DNA from 2 places in the Ferrimonas lipolytica genome. Region 2 is predicted to be linked to the other one. Evidence: riboswitches for the same ligand, from Rfam matches in the RefSeq annotation. Region 2 holds a riboswitch; the other holds the start of a gene.

Region 1 (8,963 bases), 300 kb from region 2:
AAAGCTTCGTTGTGGTAGAGCAAATATTGGAGCTACAGTTAAGTTTTGCTCACCTACTCCTTTGGGGGTATATGGTGCTAAAGTCAGCCCGCTTAGTATGCCTCACATACTAACAACGGAGATGATCATGAAGCGCCTTAACAAGCTTGCTTTATCATTAGCCATCGCAGCCATTTGTGGTAGCGCGATAGCCAAAAATAGTCCTGCTGATTACAGCAACCCAACCTGGAAAGATAAATACCCAGAGCAGTACGCGTCGTGGGCGAGCACAGAAGAATCGACCGATAAGGGCGATATTCTGGCTGATAACCCGAATGCGGTAATTCTGTTTGGCGGCTATGGCTTCGCAAAAGACTACAACAAGCCTCGCGGTCACCAATACGCTGTTACCGATCTAACCCGCAGTTTGCGTACTGGTGGGCCAATGGATAGCAGCGAAGGACCGATGGCTGCAAGCTGCTGGGGTTGTAAAACACCAGACATGATCCGTATGTATGACCAAGTGGGCGAAGCTGACTTCTCCGATAAAAAGTGGGGCGCTTGGGGCCACGAAATGAGCAACAGCATCGGTTGTGCCGATTGTCACGATGCTGAAACGGGCAAGCCAACACCGGCTCGTCCATTTGCGATGCGCGGTTTTGAAGCTGCGGGCGAAAAGTTTGAAGACCAAGAAGACAACATTAAAGCGGCAATGACCTGTGCCCAATGTCACGTCGAATATCACTTTGATGGCGCCGACCACAAGAAAGTGAAGTTCCCTTGGGATGGCGGTCAAAACCCTGATGCGATGTTGGCTTATTACGACGCCAAGAACTTTAAAGATTGGACCCACAAGATCTCTAAAGCTCCAATGCTGAAAGCCCAGCACCCAGAATGGGAAACTTGGAAGGTTTCAGTACACGCCGAAATGGACGTTACCTGTATCGATTGTCATATGCCGAAACAGGAAAACGCAAAGGGTGTTGAGTTCAGCAACCACAACGTTGGTAATGCCATTGGTAACTTTGAAGCGGTTTGTGCCGATTGTCATGATACCAAGGCTGACATGGTTGAGCTGCTACGTGCTAACAAAGCTGAAGTTCACTCTGCTCAAGCTGCGGCTGAAGTGGTAATTACTAAGGCTCACTTCGATGCAGCTGCCGCTTGGGAAGCTGGTGCTGATGAAGCAGAGATGAAGGCATCGTTGATGGATATTCGTCATGCTCAGTGGCGTTGGGATTACGCTATTGCTTCGCATGGCATCCACGCTCACAACCCAAGCTTAGCGCTGGAGCAGTTGGCTCAAGCGAAAGCGATTGGCGAGCAAGCCCGCGCTAAACTGAAGGCTATCTTGGCTAAGCACGGCGTTAATGAAGTGACCTACCCGGATTACTCCACTAAAGCCAAAGCGCAGGTATTGGTTGGTTTGGATAAAGCCAAATTAGACGCGCAAAAGAAGAAGTTCTTAGAAGAGCGTGTGCAGAAAGAGTGGCCAGTTAAGGTTCAGTACTGATACCGACTAGCAACCTAAGGCGTATGGCTCGACTCTCATCATCCTCAGGCCGTTTGTCTTAGCGATAAGTCAGTTAATGCCACCGCAGTAATGCGGTGGCATTTTTTTAGGCTGTGTAGCAACTAAGTGTTGTTCTTTCCTATGCTGTTAAGCACCGGCTAGGTGAGTGTTGATACAAGGGCAAAGCACGACCGTCGCCGATCTTTTGCCGCATTGGAGCAGTTCAGCGAAGCGTTCTGGACGGCGATTTAAGGCAAGGGAGATTCCAAAGGGGGCGAAGCTCCCCCCTAATGCATACAAGCATGTGCCGTCGCCACTGCGACATAACCCCTTAAGAGTACTGCAGCCGGCAGAGCCGAAGGCTTAAGATAAACTTCAACAGCTAACTACGACGCATTCTTTTTTATTGTGAATAAAAAGCTTTGTTTACTCGGCGGTGGGCTTACGTTTAGCCTTCGGGACGAAGTTAAGTACCGAAACTGGCACCACTTTGCGTGGTGCAAAACCTTCTATTTGGCGTCGTTCAATCAAATGATCCAGACGACTTTCGATCATGCACAGGTTCTTGAAGTCATCTTTAGACACTAACGATACCGCCTCACCTTGGGCACCGGCACGGCCAGTTCGTCCTATACGGTGGACGTATTCATCGGCAGGAAAAGGCAGATCGTAGTTGACCACTCGCTCTAGGTTATCAATGTCGATACCGCGCGCAGCAACCCCAGTAGCCACTAAATAGTTTATCTTGCCAGCTTTAAAGTCCGCCAAGATCTGCTCACGGATCTCTTGGGTGCGGCCACTGTGGATACAGTCGGCAACAATCCCGCGTTTCTCTAACTGGCTTACTAATTTGGCGGCGCCGTGTTTGGTTTCGATAAAGATCAGTGCCTGTTGCCAAGGCGTTGTTTGGATTAGGTGACTCAGTAGGGCAGATTTTTTGTCTTTATCAACGGTAGTAAGCCATTGTTCGATATTTGGCTTACTGGCCTGCGCCGCGGCGATGCTGATCTCTACCGGGTGATCAACCGCATTCTTCGCCAATGCGCGGACTTTTTTGGATAATGTTGCGCTAAACAGCAATGACTGACGTTCGCTTGGCAGCTTGGCAACAATATCGTCAATGTCGTCGATAAAGCCCATATCGAGCATCTTGTCGGCTTCGTCGAGTACCAATACTTCCACTTCGTCGAAATGAACCGCGCGGCGGGTGTACATATCCAGTAGCCGACCAGGTGTGGCCACTAGGATATCAACACCGTCGACCAATGCCTGCCGTTGTTGTTTGGCATCAACGCCACCATACATTGCTAAAGCGGTTAGGTTGAGGTGCTTAGCGTAGGTGTTTACGCTGGCCGCAACTTGAACCACTAGCTCGCGGGTTGGGGCGATGATCAACGCTCTAATGCGTTTCTTTCGCTTGGTTTCAGCGCTTGATAGTTGCTGCAAGATTGGCAATACAAAGCTGGCTGTTTTACCGGTACCGGTTTGTGCGGCAGCGATAAGGTTGTCACCCCGTAAAACGACTGGGATGGCTTTCTCTTGAATCGAAGTAGGTTTGTTATAGCCGGCATCGGTAACTGATTGCACGAGCGGTTCGATAAGTCCAAGGCGGGAGAATGGCATAAGGGTCTCAGCTAGCTAGGGGAGTACGATCCATAGGATCAGCGTTATGCACGGATTATATCAGAGCACGTCCTGAATACATGTGGGTTAAATGGCCTAGTCGAGTGGTAACCAAGTAAAACCAACAGAGGCAACAATAGTACGACTTTTATATCAAACCACGTAAATGGCGCAACGCTGGCTGGCTGGTTGGCTAGTTGAATAATGGTAAGGGGGATTCCAAAGGGGGCGGAGCTCCCCCCTAATGCATACAAGAATGTGCCGTCGCCACTGCGACATCCTCGCCTAAAGCACCGTAATCGGTGAAGCCGAAGGCTTGAGATAAACTTCAATACTTAACTGTGACACAGCCAATAATTAGGCATTTTCAAAGTTATATTTGCTGGTGTTCTTGCCCATCGCCTTGGCTTTATATAGGTGCAGATCCGCTTGTTTAATGCTCTCAGTAATGCTGGCATCGGCTTCCTCTACCAGTTGTACGCCTACACTTACCGTGACCGCCAGTTGCTGTTCATTGATAAAGTTATGGCTGTTAACTGCATGGTGCAACCGTTCGGTGAGTTGCACCGCACTGTATTTACTGGCATCGGTTAGTACTATCAGAAACTCTTCGCCCCCCCAGCGGCACACGATGTCACTTTTTCGAACGGCTTTTTGAAAGATGCTACTTAATTGTATAAGGACCTGATCACCGACGTCATGGCCAAAGCGGTCATTAATTGACTTGAAATTATCAACATCAATCAACAGCAATGCGAACGAAGCCGTGGAGTCTTTCTCTTGTTGAAATAGCTCTTCGAGCCGTTTTAGGGTGAAACGCCTATTACTTAGGTTAGTTAATGGGTCAAGATTAGCGAGCGCTTCATTATACTTAACCAGCTGTGATAAGCGTGAACTGTATTTGTGCTTGAAATACTCATAGGTAGCGCTGAGTAGCGTAACAAGAATGAAACATAGCAATACTCGTAACGCTAGTTCCGGCGAGAGTATTTGGTTGGCTTGGCCAACATAACCGAAGAAGTAGGCAACGATAGCGCCAACTAGGAATAAGCTGATGTTAACTACGCCAAGGGTTAAGCCAGAGAGGAAAAAGGTGACCGGTGGCGCGATCAGCATCCAGATAGGGCCAGTACCGCCAAAACCGCCGGAGTATATTAACGTAATTAATAACCCATAAAGGTTAAATAGTAGTATCGTTGAGGCGAGACGATAGTTCGAACGAAATTTCAATACCAGCAGAAAAATGGTTCCGGCAATTAAATCAAAGAACACTAATTGATAGTTGCCTAAATAAGCACATAGCGTTCCCATTAATGCCACCGCCACGATGCCAATAACTGCGAATGTGACAATTATCTGTTCAATTTCATGTTCGACAAAGTCGGCGCCTTGAGTATTATCGCTCTGGCTATAGTTGAGTAGAGGATTCATTCCATTCCAAACGTTTATCTGATGGTTCTAAGGTAGCTTGCTACCTTGTGTTATTGGCGATCCGTGCCAATAGTCATCCTAAATTATATTAGAAAACGGCCGTGACTGCAGTAATAGTGACTGGTTTGGAAGATACTTCACTTACAGTTGTAGTCGACTTCATCTTTTCCTGAGGAACAAACGAAATTTTGTCGTAGAAGTTTGCTTCGGCGTTGGCATTCAGCCACTAAAAAGCCCGCGATAGCGGGCTTATTGAGCAGCCTTATGAGGCTTAACTACAAACTGCCCAGAGCTGCAAAATTGTGCCAATGGCTACGAAGGTGATGTCACCGAGTTCGGCGCGCTGTTCGCTATTGAGGTTGTCGTTAAGCCAAGCTTCCAACTGTTCTGCTTTGACGATTTCGTCACTAATCGGGCAGGTAACCGTATCACCTTCAGGCTGGAAGATTTGTTCAAATTGCTCCGACACATCTTGACGATAGAGTGTTTGAGCGTTGATCAGGTGCTGCGCGTGCAGGATCAGGCAGATAAGTTCATCTTTAGCTTTCGGGGTAAAAGTTTGCTCAATCATCGTTTTCGTTCATTGGGTAAAGTAGCTTAATGCTAGCAATAGACTGCGCCAATTACTGTTATTAGTTAGTAATTTCGTGAGCGACTGCTGAGTTATTGGCCGTTAGTACTGCAGCACTAATGTCATGCCATTAGCGGAGCTGGCTGCGCCGATGCGAATTAACCGGTTTGCAGAACCCTGCTGAAATCCTATGAGTTTCTGCTTGAGTTGATGGCCAACTCTGTCACACTTAGCACTAAGTGTTAACAAACGCTTCGAATTTTGGTGCCCAATGGGACTAATAGGGAACGCGGTTAAATTCCGCGGCTGTACTCGCAACTGTGATCAGAGCGGGGTGTCGTTACCACTGGCTTACGCTGGGAAGGGGCGCCCCTAGACGCTGAAAGCCAGGATACCTGCCTAAATTTGCCGATTTGACTCAAGCGGGTTACTTGAGCAGGTGGTTGAATTTTGCTGTACGCACTGTTGTGCTTAAACAATAAAGACGACGCTATTCTGTTGCTGTCACCATGATGTGATTGCTACCTCAAACCATTTCCCGCGCTTTTAACTCAATTAATAGGGAACATCATGAGTTTAAAAACGCGCTTTGCAGCTGTTGCTATTACCACAGCTGCCTCATCTGCGGCGTTCGCTGCTGATATAGAAACCATTACTGTGACAGGCTCTCGTTTCGACACTGCCGCTGAGTATCAGCTGGCGGTGGTAAATACGGTCGAACGAGCTGAAATCGAAATTCTGCAGCCCAAATCAGTGGTGGATCTACTTGAACGTTTACCGGGTTTAAGTGTTACTCGAAGTGGCGGCAGTGCACAAACCGCTTCGGTGAGTGTTCGTGGTGCCAATTCTGATCATGTGTTAGTGCTAATTGATGGCATTCGAGTGAGTTCCGCCACATTAGGCAGCACCGATTTCTCAGCGGTATCACCGGAACAGATTGAGCGGATTGAGGTGGTTAAAGGCCCACGGGCATCAGTGTGGGGCAGTGATGCCATCGGTGGTGTGATTCAGATTTTCACTCGACAGCTGCAAAGTGGTCAGTACTTTACTGCCGCTGAACTTGGCAGTGACAATTATGGCCGTTTGGCTGCTGGTGCAGGGGTTAGCCATGGTGAAGGGCAAACTAGCGTGACTGTTGCCGCTGAAGCAAGTGATGGTTTTGATGTGTATCGGGATACCGATGAAGCAGATGATGATGGTTACGATCGGATTACTGTTGGTTTGAACGGTGAACAGCCATTAAATCAAAGCTGGAGCATAGCGTGGCAGGGCCAATACAATAGTGGCAACAGCGAATACGACGACATATTTGCTGCGACGGGTCCAGACCAATCGGATTTTGATAACTTCTTTTGGAATATAGCCAGTCGCTATCAGCGACAGCAGTTTGAATCACAATTTAGCGTGGGTCAGTCCCGTGATCGGAATGACCAGTTTCGAGATGGCGTCGCCGCTAAATCGCGTTTTCAAACCGATCGTGACCAACTCAATTTTACCAACCAATATCATTTTAACGACACTGTTACGGCGATAGGCGGAGTTGACTATAACAATGAGTCGGTCAATGGTGATTATGCCACTAGCGACCGTGATCTTATTGGTGTGTATGGGTTGGCGCGTGCTCGCTTTGGTGGATGGTTACTGGAAGCGGCAGTCCGCTTTGATGACGTCGAAGATGTTGATAGCGAAACTTCATACAATCTAAGTAGTGCCTATCACCTCAGCTCTCATTGGCGGATCAGTGCCAGTTACGGCACCGGCTTTAAGGCGCCGACCTTCAATGACCTATTCTGGCCTGAGCTTGGCAATCCGGATCTGTTGTCGGAAACCTCGAAAAATACCGAAATTACCCTTAATTACAGTCGAATCGGCGCTAGCGCGTACCTGAGCGTGTTCAAAAACGAGATTGAAAATCTTATTGATTGGGCTGGTAGCGGTGAGTTTGATCAGTTTGGTTGGGAGATCTACCGGCCGAGTAATGTTGCTGATGCGCAAATGCGTGGGGTTGAGTTTGGCAGCCAATTTCAGTTTTGGGGTTTAACTCATGAGTTGGCATACACCTACTTAGACACTGAGGATAAATCGTCTGGAGAGCAATTGGTTAGCCGCTCTGAGCATGAAGCTGATTACGCCGTTTCGTATCAATGGCAGCAACTCGATGGGCGTCTTGATTACCATTATCAAGGCAAGCGTTTTGCTGGTGACAGTAACTATGATGGCAGCGGTGACTTCTTATCAGCGTACCACAAAGTGGATCTAAGCTTTGGCTACCAACTAACAGACGAACTGATCGTTCGTGCCAAACTCAACAATGTATTTGATCAAGAGACAACCAGCGTCGAGGGCTACCATGCCCCCGGGCGAGAATGGTATCTCAGTCTTAGCTATTACGTAATGTAACGGTAAGCTTATGCTGCACGCGGTAAGAACCGAATCGACTCAAGATCTACCAGTTATCGAGGTTGAGCAACTAAGCTGGGCTTGTCCGCAAAAGTTGGTGCTGGCGGATGTGAGCTTCAGTGTGCAAGCTGGCCAATTTGTGGGCTTACTTGGTCCTAATGGTGCCGGCAAATCCACGTTGTTACGCTGCCTTTACCGGTACCTCCAGCCAACCACCGGGGGGATACGGCTCAATGGTCAGCCGTTGTCGCAGCTATCGCAGCAACAATTGGCACAGCGGGTTGCGGTGGTGACTCAACATACACCGTTGGGGTTTTCGATGTCGGTGCGCCAATTTATGGCGACCGGATTGCTGGCCCAACAGCGTTTTTGGCACCGTCGTAATGAACGGGCGGAACGAATTCAGATTGATGCCACTCTTGTTCGTGTGGGCTTATTAGAGTTGGCGGAGCAGAGATATGAACACCTCTCTGGCGGCGAACAGCAACGATTACTTATCGCTCGGGCATTGCTGCAGCGACCGCAGATCCTGATCCTCGATGAACCAACTAATCACCTTGATGTTTACTATCAGATCGAGATCTTGCAGTTAGTTCGCTCATTAGGGATCACCGTGATCGCTTCGATTCATGATCTAAATCTTGCGGCGGGCTATTGTGATCGACTGCTGTTGCTGCAACAGGGGAGGTTGGTTGCTAAAGGTACACCGCAGCAAGTGTTGACCAGCGATAACCTGCAACGGATCTATCATGTTGATGCCATTGTCGATCAGCACCCTACTCAAAGGTATCAACGAGTTACTTTTCAATACCACCCTAAGCCAAATCGTGACGCCAATGGTTAATCCTCGTTGGCTATTACTGTTGTTACTTACTGCCCTAGTCGTATCTCCGTTGGTGGCAATATCGATTGGCAGTGCTGAACTAACATTGACTCAGGTGGCAATGGCGCTCTGGCGTGGCTTGAGCGATCCTGCCGCTATGGCTATTTCAGATAGAATTGTCATTGAGTTGCGGTTACCACGGGTGTTGCTCGCGCTCATCTGTGGTGCCGGTTTAGCGTTGTCAGGTTCGGTGCTACAAAGTGTCACTCGCAACCCGTTGGCGGACCCTTATTTGTTTGGTATCTCTGCTGGAGCCTCATTGGGGGCTGTTGTCGCCATCAGTTTTGGTTTTGCCGGCTTTAGTTTGCCATTGTGTGCTTTTCTCGGTTCACTGGTAGCGGTTGCAGTGGTGATGGTGATGGCTCGTGATGGCGAAATCGAAGGGTTAATCCTAGCCGGTGTAGCGATCTCATTCTTGCTCTCTTCGTTAGCCAGTTTAGTGCTCTATTTTGGTGACAGCCAAGCAACCCAAGCGGTTCTATTTTGGAGCCTTGGTAGCTTTGCCCGAGCCAGTTGGGAGATTCTTCCGTACCCATTTATTGCGGTGGCCGTAGCGTTAGCGC
Region 2 (8,963 bases):
GTTGAGAAGGTGGTGCCACCAACGCCGCACTCAGCAATGATGTTAATTCCCTGCTTTGCTTGCGCAGTGAGGTTAGGGATAAGTTGCTCTGTGATCAGGGTGTCGGTATCGGCATCGATACCACCAAAATGCTGGCAATCTTGCCACCACGGTTGTGGCACTGCATCTGGGCACTGCACCCCAAAGTTGTAGCTGCGAAACGCTACGGTAAAGCCCGCTTGCTGCAGTGCCTGCAGTAGCCCGTGGGTTAACACCGAAGGGCTGATCCCGCCATTATCCAGCAACCCTTTGGCCACCAGTGCCGACGGTTTACCTAGCCCCGGCAGTAGGGTCGAGGCCGCTCCCGCCACAATCATTTCGCTATCGCGAGTTGGGGTAAGGTGCATCAAATCGGCACCAGCACCGGCGTCCGAAAGGTTATGTAACCCCGGCAGCTGGGTGGCGGCGGCATTAAGGATATTAAAAAATATCGTGCGGCTATTAGTGGGCAAATTCATGCTAGGCGGGGCTTCCGTCATCAACAAATGTGGATTGCTGTAAGCCCGCCAATTGCGGCCACAACTTCTGGTTTTCGTCTTTGAATGTGGTGAAATCGAGTTTGGCGGCGTGGCTAAGGTGCACTTGCGATAGGTGCGCGTTGCCGCTGTGCTGACCATTGAGCAGCCACCACAGCACCAGCCGAATCACCCCAGAATGGGTGAAGATCAGCAACCGTTGCCCGGGGTAGCGATTGCTCAAGTCGGTAATAGCGGCGCTAACCCGTTGCAGTAGCTGCTGGGTTGATTCGCCATTGGGCGGGCAGTTGTCAAACGGCTGCTGCCAGTACTGATTAAACTCCGGCTGCTGCCATAAACGTTGCAGTAGCTCGCCGTCCCAGTCACCAAAATCTAGCTCTTGCCAGTTATCGTCTATCTGCAGCGGCAGTTGCTGCGACGAGGCAAAGTGGCGAGCAAATGCACTACAACGCTTGCGCGGTGAGCTGATTATCTGCTCCGCTTCTAGCCCAGCACTGGCGTGTGCCATCATCTGCCAGCCAGCGTCTGTTAACTCCGGATCGCTCCGGCCTAAAAGCCGGTCGCAGTCATCAGGCTTGCCGTGGCGAATTAAGGTGAAGTAGGTATAACTCATCGCTTGCCGCCTTTGAGTTGCAGCGGCATTCCCGCCTGACAAAAGCAAACTTGGTCCGCCACTGCAGCAATGGCTTGGTGCAGCTCACCACTGGCGGCAACAAAGGCTTGGCTCATCGGATCGTCCGGGATCAACCCTTGCCCCACTTCGGTAGAAACCAAAATAACCTCGGCGCGGCTTTGCTGCAGTTGCTGGGTTAGCTGCTCAGTAGCCGCAGCTAAATCCGCCGACGCCATCATTAGGTTGGTTAGCCATAGGGTTAAACAGTCGACGATGATCAGCGCTTGCGGCTGGTCTAGCTGCTGCAACAACTCAATAAGCGCTAACGGACATTCATGGCAATGCCAATGAGCCGGCCGCCGTTGCTGGTGCAGCGCAATTCGCTGTGCCATCGACGGATGCTGCCTAGCAGTAGCGATGTAATGAATGTCGTGGCTGCCATTATCAAGCTCGGCAAGGTAATCCTCTGCTAATCCGGATTTACCGCTGCGAGCGCCACCAAGATAGAGACTGATCATGGCGTGTTATCCATAGCTGCGTAGGCGTTACGAGCGTCATCCATTACCTGACAGATCTGCTTCATGCCGTCCACTACGCGGGGGCCGGTACGATGCACTACATCGCCATCAAGGGTGATAACCTGTCCATTCGCTACCGCTGGCAGCTCCGGCCACAGCGTCCAAGAGACTCGTTCTTGGTTGGTTGCGCCTTCATATTTAGGCTTTAAGATCACCTGCGGCGACTTAACCAATACCTGTTCCATGCTCACTTGCGGGTAGTCCGAATGGGCATCTGCAAAAACATTGTGGCCGCCACAATCAGTTAAAATTTGGTTCATCCAACCATCTGAGGTGGTTGTCAGTGGTTCTGGCCACACCTGATAAAACACCGACAGCGGTGCTTTACCTTGGTATTGCTGGCGTAACTGCGCCAGTTGTTGCCGAAACTCGGCGGCAACCTTAGCGCCTTGGGCACTATGGCCGGTTTTGGCGCCTAACAACGCCATTTGATCCGCCACTTGGTCAATGGTGCTAACCGAGGTATCAATAATTGGTACCCCTAGGGTTTCCAACTGCTGGCGGATCTCGGCGGAGGTATCTTGTTGAGCAAACACCAGCAGCTGTGGCTGCAGTAGCATTAACGTTTCCATATCGAGTTGATCGTAGCGCCCTAGCCGCGGGATAAGCTGCGCCGCTTGAGGGTAATCGGCGTAATCAACGGTGCCGATGATCTGCTCACCAGCGCCAACCTTAAAGAGGATCTCCACCGACTGTGGCGACAGCGCCACAATGGTTGGTTTGGCTTCAACGGTGGCCTCGGCTAGCGCGCTTAAGGCGATGCACATTAGCGCTAAGCTACGGCCAATAACCATCAACTTCATCGTTTTAGCTCCACTGGCAAGCCCGCTACCGTCAAGGTAACTTGGTTAACCCGCTGTGCCAGTGCTTGGTGCAGCCAACCACACTCATCAACAAAGTTACGATTGTCTTGGCCAAGTGGTACCACCGCTTGGCCAAGCTCATTGCCAATAAAAATCACTGGGCCATTTAACTGCGCTAACGCCTCAAGCAATGCCTGCTTGGGGTGCGGCCAACTGCTGTTATCAGCAAACATCTCATTGGCAAGCCACAACGTCAGGCAATCAACCACGATTAGGCGGTCTACGCGGCTGTTTTCGAGCAGCGCGGCAGCCAGATCTCGGCTGGTCTCAACCGTTAACCAATGGGCTGGACGATTGGCTTGATGGTGAGCAATACGCGCTGCCATTGAGCCTTCGCCGCTATGGTTTTCAGCGGTGGCGATAACCATTACCTCGCCACCGGTTTGCGTTTGCCACTGTTGCGCTCGGGTTTGTGCTAACCGGCTTTTGCCAGAGCGGGCACCACCAAGGATCAATTGTTGGCTCATTGGCCACCTCGACGTTTAATGAGTAAGCCGATAAAGAACACGCTACCGATGATGGCGGTAACCACCCCCACTGGCAGCTCTTGGGCTGGCAGCAGTTTGCGTGACAGCAGATCAACCCACACCATCAACACCGCACCAAACAAGGCGGTACAGATTAAGGTGACGCTGCTGGCTGCGCCGATAATCATGCGGGTAATGTGCGGCACCATCAGGCCAACAAAACCAATGCCACCGCAGTACGCCACCAGCGACGCGGTAACCAATGCGGTTAACAGCAGCATGCCCAAACGCAGCGGCACCACCGCCACCCCTTGGGTATGAGCGCTTTCGTCGCCCGCCATTAACGCCTGCAATTGGCGCTGACACAGATGCACAATAAAGATGGCAGCAACCACAATGGTGGCGGGATAAACAATGGTGTCCCAGCTGGCGCGGCTAAAGCTGCCCATAGTCCAGAACAGCACCGCCTGTACCGCTTGGCTATCGCCAAAATAGAGCACGAGGTTCGCCAGCGATGACAACAAAAATGAGATGGCAACACCGGCTAAGATCAAACCTTCGACTTGGCCATCGCGGGCCATCACCATCACTACTGCCACGGCAATAAGTGAGCCTAAGAAGGCACACAGCGGCAGGCTTAATCCACCCCAACCACCAGCAATGGAGATAACCGCCCCGAGTGAGGCACCAGCGGAGATACCAAACAGATAAGGGTCAGCCAACGGGTTGCGGGTAACGCTTTGCAGTACCGAGCCTGACACCGCCAAACCGGCACCACAGATCATCGCCAAAATCACTCGCGGTAGGCGCAACTCAATAATGATGCGTTCCGCCAGCTCGGTTGGGGTTTGCCCAGTTAGTGCCAGCCATGCGGCATTGAAGGTGGTGGCCAACTCAATATCGGCACTGCCAAAGGCGATAGCCACTAAGGGCGACAACAGGCACAGCGGCAGCAGTACCAGTAATAACAAACGAGGATTAACCAATGGCATTGCTTTGGGTGACCTCTTGTGTGGCAGGAGCAAATTGGTAAGTAACCCGAGGGGTGTCTTGCAGCGGGTGGCGATCAATAATGGTTTCTACGCCGTAAACCCGTTTTAACTGGCTGCTGGTAAGCACGTCGTCAACGTCGCCCATGGCCACCAGTTTGCCCTGTTCCAGCAACGCTAAACGGTCGCAAAATGCCGCTGCCAGATTAAGATCATGGATGGAAGCGATAACAGTAATGCCAAGGCTTTTAACCAGCTGAAGGGTTTCAATCTGGTATCGAATATCAAGGTGATTAGTGGGCTCGTCGAGCACCATTAATTGCGGTTTTTGCAGCATTGCTCGAGCAATCAATACCCGCTGCTGCTCGCCACCGGAGAGCGACTCAAACCGTTGCTCTGCCTTAGGCAGTAAAGCAACTCGTTGCAGCATCTCATCGACCTGTTGTTGGTCTAACAGCTTGCTGCTGCGCTGCCAAAAACGTTGATGAGCTAATAGACCGGTTGCCATAAACTGGCGCACCGTCATGGAAAAACCAGTTGGGCAGTGTTGCGTTACCACAGCCACCTGTTGGGCGAATTGGCGCTGGGTTAACGACCACACCGGTGTACCGTTAAGCAGTACCTTGCCACTGTCTGGTTTGAGGTAACGATAGAGACAACGTAGTAGCGTTGATTTACCCACCCCATTGGGGCCAAGCAAGCCAACAAATTCGCCCTGCTCTACCTCAAAGCTTATCTGCTCTAGCACCCGTTTTTCGGGGCAAGACCAGCTCACCTGTTCAACCGTTAGGTGAGCAGATTGTTGTTTAGAATCACTAACCAGTTTTAACATACAACTCTCATAACAAAGGCAGCTGACCTTGCGGCCAGCTGCCTTATGATGGTTAGAAGCCCTTATAAGTTAGGCTAACAAACCACTGTGTTCCCGGCTCGAAGTAGTCAGCTTTGGAGATGATCTCTTCGTCCAGAAGGTTGTCGAACTTGGCACGCACTTCCCAGTTATTGGCGAAGGCGTAGCCAACACTTAAATCAACGTCGTGATAGGTATCTAGGTACTCATCGTAACCGTTGTAGCTCTCACCCTGCAGGTGATAGCTCAGTAACACATCAAACTTATCCCAATTGTAACCAACCGAGTAATCAAACTCATGCTCGGAACGGCCAATCAGCTCTTCGTTTGCTTTTGAGTCTTCAGCATCTAAGTAGGTATACGCTACCTTATGGTTGAAGCCATAGGTTGAGAACTCAACAAACAGCTCGGCGCCAAGGATTTCCGCTTCGTTGATGTTGGCTGGCAGCCAGTTGCCAGATGCATCTGGTGCCCAGGCAATCATGTCTTCAATTTGGTTGTAGAACACACTGATGTAACCAGCAACGTTGTTACCGCCGTAGTGCAAACCCAGCTCGTAGTTGTCTGAGTTTTCAGAAACCAGATCTGGGTTGCCGCTGAATGGCCAGTACAGATCGTTAAAGCTTGGGGCACGGAAGCCGGTGCCGTAGCTGCCGGTTAGCCGCCATTGGTCATCGAAGCGGTACGCAATGCTGCTGTTGTAGGTTACTTCGGAGTCGATCTTTTCAACGTCATCATAACGAATGGCCGCTTCCAGCAACCAAGCGCCAACGTCGTAACGAGCTAAACCAAACACGCCCCAAACGTCACGTTCGTCAACGGCGTAATCGCCCTTAACGCTTTCGTTGTACCAATCAACACCGCCGTTGAGGGTTAGCTGTGCCAAGTTAACTTGGTTAGACCAACTGATTTGATCACGGCGGGTCTCGTAGATATTGGTGCCAAGACTCTTATTGCCGTTGATTACCTGCTCGTTAAAATCACGGGCTTGGGCAACCTCTAAACGGCTGGTCCACAGCTCTGTTTGGTATTGGCCAGCAAGGTTCCACATATGGTTTTTGTATTCTGATTCGTTATGACCTTGAATCAGCTCGCCGGTCATCCAATCGCTGTATACGTTGTCGTAGTCGTAGTCGCCATCGTTTAATTGGCCAACCCAAGATAGCGAGAACTGGTCGTTAATCGCTTGGTCGCCACGTAACGCAACGCTTAAACGCTCGTAACCGTCGTCATCGCTTTCGCTGTCGTCTTTTACGTCGTAACCGTCGCTGGTTTCTCGGTTGATGGTGAGGCTGCTGTTACCAATGCCAATACCAGCGCTGGTACGCAAGTAGCTGTCTGACCCTACTTCGGCAGCGGCATACCAATCACCTTGGTCGAGCTTACGAGTAAAGATTTGTACCACACCGCCAATGGCATCGCTGCCCCATACGGCTGCACGCGGCCCCTTAACGATCTCAATACGTTCAATCTGTTCTGGGGAAAGGCTGGAGAATGACACGCTGCCCAAGGTAGCAGAGCTGATACGTACGCCATCAACCAATACTAACGCGTGGGTAGAGCCAGTGCCGCGAATTGAGATTGAACTTTGGGTACCGGCGCCACCGTTAGACTGAACCGACACACCAGGAACGGTTTGCAGTAGTTCGGTAACGGACTTAGGTGAGATTTGATCGATTTCGGCTCGGTCAATGACATTAACAACCGCCAATTGGTATTCCGCACTGCTTTCAAAGCGATCGCCGGTAACAACCATGACATCATCGAAATCTGCCGCAACAGCAGTAGAGGAGGCAATTGCCAGTGCAACAACCGAAATGCGCGTTTTTAAACTCATGAGATTTCCTATTATTTTTGAGTTTCAAAAGCGCGGGAAATTTTTGAGAATGGCCAAAACGCCATCAACTACAGACAGGAACAGCTCAACCGAGAAATCGTTATGGCGCGAACAGTCCTTAGCGACCATAACGTTGCAGAGGTTTAGCTGCATATCTGCTCAAGAAACCCGCTTGAGTCAAATTGATTTTGAGGTAGGTCTCCTGGCTTCCAGTCTCTAAGAATGTTCCTTCCCAGCATCAGCCAGTGGTTACAACATTCCGCTCTGGTTACAGTTGCGAGTACAGCTACGGCTTTTATCCGTATTCCCTGTTATGCCCATGGGCACCTCAAATCTGGAACGGATAGTAAAGCTAACAATGACAAGAAGATAATGCAGAGATCACAATCCGCCGCGACCGCTCAATAGTGTGTGAAAAACTACAGTATTAACGTTCGGGTTGGTTTAAATGCGAGCAAGGTTTTGGCAGGGAACGTTCAGTCAACTTTATTTATGATAACAATCTAGAATTAGTTATAGAATTAGTTGATAACAATTAATAAGACTAAACTAAACGCCTAGCCTTATTAATCATTTGAGAGATATTGATTTATATAAGCATCATTTGATGAGCGACATGAACCAAATGAGAAGTATTTTGAGCTTCCAGTACTATCTTGGCTTTTTCAATATGGTAATCAACCCCACGAGCAGACATATAATGAATGTCTGACAAGTCTTTTCTTGAGCGTCCCTCAGCAAGGTGTTTAATAATTGATATAGTGGATGGCTTAAACAGTTGATAATCTTCAAACGGGCCGGTTAGCACGCGCTCTGACACGATGTGGGTGCCAACCATTTTAATGTCAGCCATCAACTCATCCATGCGGGCAAAGCGCTGTTCGTCTGTCATTGGGCAATCCAGCGCGTAAAATAGGCTATAGCAGCCCTTTAACCCTTGCCAGTTCTGCAAAGGGAAGGTAACTGAAAGCTGTTTAGAAAAACCTAACTCTTTGATTATACTTAGCTTAGATTGTTGTTGCTTTAGGTTTTTGTCTTCCAACCAGACATGCTTATCTTTGTTCGATGCCTTAACCAAATCTGGGTCTAACCGAGTCATGCTACTGCGGCTACGTTCAAATAAATAACTCACCTTTGCCGACGAGAATAATATTGAATCGCGCGACTTAAAGCTTTTAAGCCAACTTTTACCCAAGCGCTCATTCGGCTCGGCAAAGTCGATAATAAATGCCGACTCTACGGCGCCTAAGCGTTGTGTAAGTTCAACAAGTTTACTGCGGCAATGCTCCATCTTAGCCAGTTGTTGCTGATCCATAGTATTTAGAATAACGCCTTAGATATATATTTTGCCGCCACTATATGTCTAATTTACTGCTTAAAATGTTAAACAGATCCAATAACAAAAATTATATCAATGGCGAACCAGATACGAGACATCCAGCACATTTAGTTGGTTCTGACGCAATTCACTGTGTTTTTCCGAAGTAACGATTAGCCGACGCACTCTCATCATAGTTATGGCAATAACATAACAACAGCAAGGATTATGAGATGAAGATAAAACACCCACTTTTGGCAATGGCGATGTCGGCATTGCTGCTTACCGGCTGTGGCAGCGACAGTGACTCGTCGTCTACTCCACCGACAACAACCGACCCGGTTGAGTCGACACCAGCGACCGGCACCGGCGCGTTTGATTACGCAAAAGTGTGGGGGCCAGATGTTAATTGGCAGATTGAAAACCCGTTCTACGCCTATATTGATGAAGTAGCCCGTGAAGATATGCTGCGCCAGTTCCAAGGCACCGGTATTCCAGAGAATGGCTTTAAGGTTGACCCTGCTGATCTGCGTGAACGCAAGATGGCCTCGTTAGCTGCTGGCGACGGTAAATACATCGAAAACGCCGCCTACAATGACAATCAAATTACCTTCGCTGACGTACTGCTGTACTTGAGCGATACGGTAAAGGGTTTCTCGGTTGACTACCAGTTTGACGAACAGCTTAACGCCTACCAATGGCAGGTTACTTGGGACGCAGACGGTGATGGCACCAACGAGTACGAAAGCGACCCCGATTGGTATGCCACCTACATGATCGACTTCGCCGAGTTTCGCCGTGAGAAGTTCTACGACGCTCAGGGTGAAGCACTGTACCTGCGCCTAGAAGACGTGCTGGTAGAGAACAACTCCGGTGTGTTATTTAAATCCTTTAGCCCAGCTATGACCGAACGTCGTGAACAGGTACAGCTTG

What was found. A riboswitch is a leader RNA that binds a small molecule or an ion and turns the genes downstream of it on or off. The one in region 2 is predicted to bind cobalamin.
Region 1: linked by a shared signal. The riboswitch ahead of HER31_RS06215 (TonB-dependent receptor domain-containing protein) and the one ahead of HER31_RS04765 (TonB-dependent receptor domain-containing protein) in region 2 are both predicted to bind cobalamin.

What each region holds. Positions count from the first base shown of each region.
Region 1 is NZ_CP051180.1:1,309,828-1,318,790, forward strand. It holds gene HER31_RS06195 (ammonia-forming cytochrome c nitrite reductase subunit c552) at 128-1,492, shown strand; gene HER31_RS06200 (DEAD/DEAH box helicase) at 1,919-3,115, opposite strand; gene HER31_RS06205 (GGDEF domain-containing protein) at 3,473-4,546, opposite strand; gene HER31_RS06210 (hypothetical protein) at 4,818-5,117, opposite strand; cobalamin riboswitch at 5,363-5,534, shown strand; gene HER31_RS06215 (TonB-dependent receptor domain-containing protein) at 5,688-7,517, shown strand; gene HER31_RS06220 (ABC transporter ATP-binding protein) at 7,528-8,361, shown strand; gene HER31_RS06225 (FecCD family ABC transporter permease) at 8,273-8,963, shown strand, end outside.
Region 2 is NZ_CP051180.1:1,006,183-1,015,145, reverse strand. It holds gene HER31_RS04800 (nicotinate-nucleotide--dimethylbenzimidazole phosphoribosyltransferase family protein) at 1-497, opposite strand, end outside; gene HER31_RS04795 (histidine phosphatase family protein) at 499-1,128, opposite strand; gene cobU (bifunctional adenosylcobinamide kinase/adenosylcobinamide-phosphate guanylyltransferase) at 1,125-1,646, opposite strand; gene HER31_RS04785 (cobalamin-binding protein) at 1,643-2,509, opposite strand; gene cobU (bifunctional adenosylcobinamide kinase/adenosylcobinamide-phosphate guanylyltransferase) at 2,506-3,036, opposite strand; gene HER31_RS04775 (FecCD family ABC transporter permease) at 3,033-4,028, opposite strand; gene HER31_RS04770 (ABC transporter ATP-binding protein) at 4,015-4,857, opposite strand; gene HER31_RS04765 (TonB-dependent receptor domain-containing protein) at 4,910-6,712, opposite strand; cobalamin riboswitch at 6,888-7,058, opposite strand; gene HER31_RS04760 (helix-turn-helix transcriptional regulator) at 7,302-8,027, opposite strand; gene HER31_RS04755 (hypothetical protein) at 8,264-8,963, shown strand, end outside.